2 linked regions of the Sporomusa termitida genome follow. The protein of the gene in region 1 interacts with the protein of each later gene in a pairwise test. Links are inferred from orthologs where the notes say so. Each region holds a gene or a part of one and is shown on either strand. Other genes may lie near its edges. The genes, in order: SPTER_RS17220 and groL.

The links.
Region 2: the proteins of SPTER_RS17220 (region 1) and groL interact in binary tests that used the Escherichia coli proteins (3 or more experiments, as listed by UniProt). The link is inferred for Sporomusa termitida from one-to-one orthologs.

The regions. Positions count from the first base shown.
Region 1 is NZ_CP036259.1:3,661,936-3,665,228, forward strand. The notes cover bases 259-3,225. They hold SPTER_RS17220 (ABC transporter ATP-binding protein), read right to left. Parts: upstream 2,138-3,225; coding sequence 1,379-2,137; downstream 259-1,378. Other genes in these bases: SPTER_RS17215 (MlaD family protein), read right to left, coding at 259-1,382; SPTER_RS17225 (MlaE family ABC transporter permease), read right to left, coding at 2,159-2,929; SPTER_RS17230 (SpoIVB peptidase S55 domain-containing protein), read right to left, coding at 3,104-3,225. Outside these bases: more of SPTER_RS17215, read right to left, coding at 111-258; more of SPTER_RS17230, read right to left, coding at 3,226-3,293. UniProt on the Escherichia coli protein: Part of the ABC transporter complex MlaFEDB, which is involved in a phospholipid transport pathway that maintains lipid asymmetry in the outer membrane by retrograde trafficking of phospholipids from the outer membrane to the inner membrane.
Region 2 is NZ_CP036259.1:955,638-958,868, forward strand. The notes cover bases 149-3,053. They hold groL (chaperonin GroEL), read left to right. Parts: upstream 149-728; coding sequence 729-2,378; downstream 2,379-3,053. Other genes in these bases: SPTER_RS04295 (ANTAR domain-containing response regulator), read left to right, coding at 149-197; groES (co-chaperone GroES), read left to right, coding at 404-688; SPTER_RS04310 (hypothetical protein), read left to right, coding at 2,662-3,053. Outside these bases: more of SPTER_RS04295, read left to right, coding at 1-148; more of SPTER_RS04310, read left to right, coding at 3,054-3,063; SPTER_RS04315 (hypothetical protein), read left to right, coding at 3,193-3,231.

The sequences.
Region 1 (3,293 bases):
AAAATACTATGACCTCCTTGATGTTATCGCTATTTTTTTCGGGTTCTGACTGTTCAGTCAGGTACTTATAATTATATGTCCAAGCCTGGGCGGTGTCAATGCCAAGTGTATCAGAATGACCGCCGGACACCGAAATAAGATGCCTTTTCCTCCCCCTTGTTCAGGTCATCAGACTGACCGACAATAAAGGTATCAGGTGCCACCTTATACTGTGTCCGCAGCTTGACCCGCACATCATTCGGATCATACACATCCAGCGACAGCCGCAATTGACTGCCCATTTTGGCATCAACCCCGACCCCGGCTTTACTGTCAATCACCCCGAAGCGCTGATTAAAGACCGGTCCTCTTTTGCCCAGCTGGAGGTTCAGCTTGCTGTCTTCGCCAATATCGCTCACGCCAATAACGGTAAAGTCGCCGGGCCCGGTATTGATCGTAATATCGGCATTGCTTTTGTATTTATGGGTATCGGTATTATATAAGGCTTCTACATTTGTTTCTGTTTCTATCGCCGCTACCCGGCCCAGCATCTTGTTGGCTTTGGCACTGGCATCACGCGCGTTCTTCAGGGTTTCTTTGATATTTTGAGCTGTTGCCGGTTCTGTTACCACCCCTTCTAAAGCGGCAGCCATTCTCTCCACCCGGCTGCTGGTTTGTTGCAGGGCAGTGATGGTTGCCCGCAGCTCAAGGGCTGTCTTGCCGTCATTGTCGACAGTGGCAATCATTTTATCCACCCGGGCGGCGGTATCCTTAAGACTGCCGGACATGGCCTTCAGATTAGCGACCGCCGCGGTCACATCGCCCTGATTTTTCTCAGCCAGAGTGGCCAGCGTAGTCGTCAGTCTGTTTAGATTAGCCGTGATCTCCCGGGCATTTAAGGCCGACTCCTTCAGGGCCGCTCTTACTTTATCGTCGGCCAGCACATCATTCAGGGCCTTAACCAGTGTCCTCACCTCAGCCAGCACCTGATTGGCCGCTACCATCAATTCATCCATTCCCTGGGGACTCTCGCCATATACTCTGGCATGGGGGGCTAAAAACCCCTTGAGCTCCCGGGGCGGCATAATATTAATATATTTTTCCCCCAGTAAACCGTCAGACCCAATTGTCAGAGCAGACCCTGCCGGTATTTTTACCCCGGGATTAAGCATAATGTCGGCGGCCACACCGTCAGGCAGTACCTGCACAGCAGTGACCTCGCCAATTTCAACACCGGCATAACGGACAATATTGCCTGGCTTCAGCCCGCTGACCTGAGCGAAAACAGCCTGGATCGGATAACCTTTGTCACCAAAAGTAATGCCGCTTAAATAAGCAAACATTCCGGCTAGCAGCAGCAGGCCGGCAAGAGTTACAGCGCCGACTTTGGCCTCGGTATTCATACCCTTGCCCTCCCCTTACGCTCCGGCAGGACGGTCGCCCCGCGGATAAATTTAGCCACAATCGGATTCTCCGACTGTTTGAAACTATCGGGTGTACCGGCCTCAATGATGCTGCCATTATGGATCATGGCAATCCGGTCGGCAATCCGGAAGGCACTTGACATGTTATGGGTCACAACCACCGAGGTGGCATCAATCATTCGCCTGGTACTGACAATCATCCGGTCAATCGTATTGGCCATAATGGGATCAAGCCCGGCCGTAGGCTCATCATACAGAACAATATGCGGATTAATGGCAATCGCCCTCGCCAGGCTGACCCGTTTTTTCATGCCGCCGGACAGTTCACTCGGCATGGCATTTTCCTGCCCGCGCAGGCCTACCATGCGCAGCTTGCGGCGTATTGTCCGCAGAATCTCCGCTTCGGACATATCGGTGTGCTGCCTGAGGCCGAAGGCCACATTTTCCCCGACCGACATGGAATCAAATAACGCCGAATACTGAAAGACCATGCCCATCTCCAGCCTGATCCTGCCCAGTTCATCCTCGGTCAGGCCGGTGATTTCCCGGTTATTGACCCAAATCTCCCCGGCGGTTGGTTTTAACAGACCAATAATCAGCCGCAGTAATGTGCTTTTACCGGAACCGCTTGGCCCGATAATCACCATAATTTCCCCTTGTTCAATAGTAAGGTTAATGTCTTTAAGTATTTGCTTGCCGCGAAACTCCATATTGACATTAACTAGTCTGATCATAATTTATACCTCATTTAATTTTTACCGGTATAATAGTACCGATAAAAAATAGTTGCTGACAAAAATCAGGATGATCGATAAGACAACCGAACCGGTTGTTGCCTGCCCTACCCCCTCAGCCCCCTGGGCGGTGGTCAGTCCTTTATGGCAGCCGATCAGGGCGACAATGGCCCCAAAAAATATAGCTTTGATCATGCCGCCGATGATATCGTGGGGTACGGCAAAAACCTTGATCGAATTAAAGAAAGTGAAGGAGCTGATACCGGCATAGTATTTGCCGATCATATAGCTGCCGAAAGTCCCAATGACATCGGCAAAGATAACCAGTACCGGCAGCATCACCATGCAGGCCAGCATCCGGGGCACTACCAGATAGGCAACCGGGTTTACGGCCATTACCCGCAGGGCATCAATCTGCTCTGTTACTTTCATGGAGCCGATTTCGGCCGTAATTGCGGCCCCCACCCGCCCGGCAAAGACCACACCGGTCAAAACAGGCGATAACTCACGGGCCATGGCTACCGCCACAAGCCCGCCAACCGAGGACTGAGCCCCGTATTTTACAAATTCAAAAGCGGTTTGCACCGTCATGACCATACCTGTAAACAGCATGGTCAGCAAGACAATGGCCAGTGAATCTGCCCCCAGATGCGCCATTTGCCTAAGCAGCAGGGTAGTGTTCAGCCGGCGCAGATGTAACACAGTCTGACTAAACAGGATGAGCACCTGGCCCACATGCTCCAAAAAAGTTATAACAATTCGCCCGGTACGGGTGAATAGCTGATTAAGCATAGGCAAGCTCCTTAACCTTATTCGGTGCAGTTGATCTTTAATAGTATTCAATATTTATTTTTAATTCCCTGCCGTTTTTTTAACTGCCTCTATTTTCCTTGCCGGCGGCGGCTTAGGCCGGACTGAACAAAAGGCAAAAGCCGCATCTAATGCGGCTTTTCTCCAGCAGGCAATTTACTTGATGATATTTAACATGACCTGAGTGTCACCATCAATAATATAATCGGTTGTTACATACACTTTTTGTTTCAACTCGTCGCCTTTGCTATTTTTGCCGGCCGCCCTGCCAGCTGGCCCGTTTTTAGACGGCTGCATGGCGGTTGTTTCCGGTAATGCCGGGCTGGGAGCAGTCTCGAAGGTACCG
Region 2 (3,231 bases), 2.7 Mb from region 1 along the record:
AACGGGAACTGGAAGAGGTTAAAAACTCACTGGAAACGCGGAAAGTTCTTGACCGGGCGAAGGGAATACTGATGGATGCGTATAGTTTAACTGAAAGTGAGGCCTATCGCCGCATTCAGCAATACAGCATGAGCAAACGCAAATCAATCCGGGATGTGGCGGCGGCCATTGTTGAGTCAGCCACTCGTAAACGATAATAAGGATATTTGCTGCCGGGCAGGGGTTTTAACAGCCTCTGCCCTCAGTTTTGATACTTTTTTAAAATTTTTATGTATTTTTTACCGAAATGACTTGATTTTTTGGAGCGAATTTTATATTATAAATTATGGAATTAGCACTCAACTTAAGCGAGTGCTAACAACAAACAGTTAATTTTAACACACTATAAAGGGAGGTTCTTTACATGATTAAGCCATTAGGCGACAGAGTTGTAATTGAGGCTTTGGCAAAGGAGGAAATGACCAAGAGTGGTATCGTTCTTCCTGACACAGTCAAGGAGAAGCCGCAAGAGGGTAAAGTTGTGGCTGTTGGTTCAGGAAAAACTCTGGAAAACGGCCAAAAGGTTGCCTTGGATGTTGCAGTTGGCGACAAGATTATTTTCTCTAAATATGCCGGCACTGAAGTCAAGGTTGAGGGCAAAGAATATCTCATCATCAGTGAAAGAGACATCCTGGCTATTATTGAATAATCAGCTAATTATTATAAGATGAAAGGTAGGTAATACATAAATGGCTAAACAAATTTTGTTTGATGAAGAAGCACGCCGTGCACTGGAGCGGGGCGTAAATGCTCTGGCTAATGCTGTTAAAGTTACTTTAGGACCGAAGGGCCGCAATGTAGTGCTTGACAAGAAATTCGGCGCTCCGGCCATCACTAATGACGGTGTAACCATTGCCCGTGACATCGATCTGGAAGATCCGTTTGAGAATATGGGGGCTCAGCTTGTTAAAGAAGTTGCCACCAAAACTAATGATGTTGCCGGTGACGGTACAACCACCGCTACTCTCTTAGCCCAGGCCATGATTCGTGAAGGCATGAAAAATGTGGCTGCCGGTGCTAATCCGATGATCCTGAAAAAAGGTATTCAACAGGCTGTCAACGTGCTTGTTGAGGAAATCAAAAAGAGCGCCAAGAAAGTAGAAACCAAAGACGCTATCGCGCAGGTGGCATCAATTTCAGCCGGGGACGAAGAAATCGGTTCACTGATTGCTGAAGCTATGGAAAAAGTGGGCAAAGATGGTGTAATCACTGTTGAAGAGTCCAAAACCATGGGCACTGACCTTGAAGTTGTGGAAGGCATGCAGTTTGACCGTGGTTATATCTCTCCTTATATGATTACCGACCCGGACAAAATGGAAGCTGTTTTAAGCGATCCCTATGTCCTCATTACTGACCGTAAGATCGGGGCAATTGCCGACCTGCTGCCGGTACTGGAAAAAGTCGTTCAACAGGGCAAAGAACTGCTGATCATTGCCGAAGATGTCGAAGGTGAAGCCCTGGCTACTTTGGTTGTTAACAAACTTCGCGGCACTTTCCGCGCTGTTGCCGTTAAGGCTCCTGGCTTTGGCGACCGCAGAAAGGCTATGCTGGAAGACATCGCCATCGTTACCGGCGGCGCTGTGATCACTGAAGAACTGGGACGTAAGCTTGACAGCGTAACCCTTGAAGATCTTGGTCGCGCCCGTCAGATCCGCGTGTCCAAAGAAGAAACCACTATTGTTGACGGCAGCGGCCAAAATGACGAAATCAAAAAACGCATTAACCAGATTCGCGCGCAAATTGAAGAAACCACTTCCGACTTCGATAAGGAAAAATTGCAGGAGCGTTTGGCCAAACTGGCCGGCGGTGTAGCCGTCATCCAGGTAGGTGCTGCAACCGAGGTTGAACTGAAAGAAAAGAAACTCCGCATTGAAGATGCTCTGAATGCAACCCGTGCGGCTGTGGAAGAAGGAATTGTTGCCGGCGGCGGTACTACCTTCATTGATATTCAGGCAAGCCTGGCCAGCCTCAAGCTTACCGGCGATGAAAAAACCGGTGTTCAGATCGTGCGACGTGCTATTGAAGAGCCGGTACGTCAAATCGCCAACAACGCCGGCTTAGAAGGCTCAGTTGTTGTTGAAAACGTTAAGAAAGCCGGTAAGGGCTTTGGCTTTAACGCTCTGACCGAAGAATATGTTGACATGATTGCAGCCGGTATTGTTGATCCGGCGAAGGTTACCCGTTCAGCCCTGCAAAATGCTGCCAGCATTTCCGCGATGGTTCTTACCACTGAAACTCTTGTTGCCGATAAGCCTGAAAAAGACGCCGGCGGTGCTCCTGCCGGTATGGGTGGCATGGGTGGCATGGGCGGTATGGGCGGCATGGGCGGCATGATGTAGCAAGTACCTGGAGCCTCCGTAAATTGAGGTTCTAAGTATCGCTCCCACGGCTAATGTTGCCATTTGGTTACCGAAAATGATAAAAAGTTAGAAGCTGTCCATAAGTTATGATCAAACTTGTGGGCAGCTTCTATTCATTTTATAGTTTGTTTATAAAACTTAAAATGTTTGCGGGGACTGAAATTGCTTGCTTACCAATCTGCGGCTCTACGTCAAACCTCTGTCATTTTTTTGTCACATTTCCATATTATGATGGAAGTAGTAAATTTAGGAGGAAATGCTTATGAATAGCCTGGTTAAAAAAACAGTGGTTTATTCCCTGGCCGGGATCATGCAATTTGGTATGTTTGCAACTGTAGCTGAAGCTTCATCTTTATATAACGATGAGTCGCAACAAATCGTACAACTTGGCCGGCATGACCGGCATGATCGCCGCGACCGTGACCGGTATGAACGGGACCGGCACGACCGCGAACGCTATGAACGGGAGCGGCGGCGGGAGCATAAAGAGCGCTTACGACGGGAAAACGAACGCCATGAGCGGGAAATGAGACGCCGTGCGCATGAGAACGAACGGGACTGGCGGGAACGGCAAAGGCGTGAAAAAGAACGCCATGACCACCAATTGCGTGAAATAGCCGCTTTCTTGATTGGTATTGCAATCGGCAGTTCGTCCAAGGATTAGATATTGTGGTTTGTTTATTAGCCATATCCCGGGGATATGGCTATTTTAATTTCATCCAATATTTTCTAAAGAAATTCAAAGGAATGGATGATATAGTAAAAACATAATAACAGAAGGAAGTGTATCTATATGAAAATGGCAATGAAAAAAATAATCGTTTACTCTATG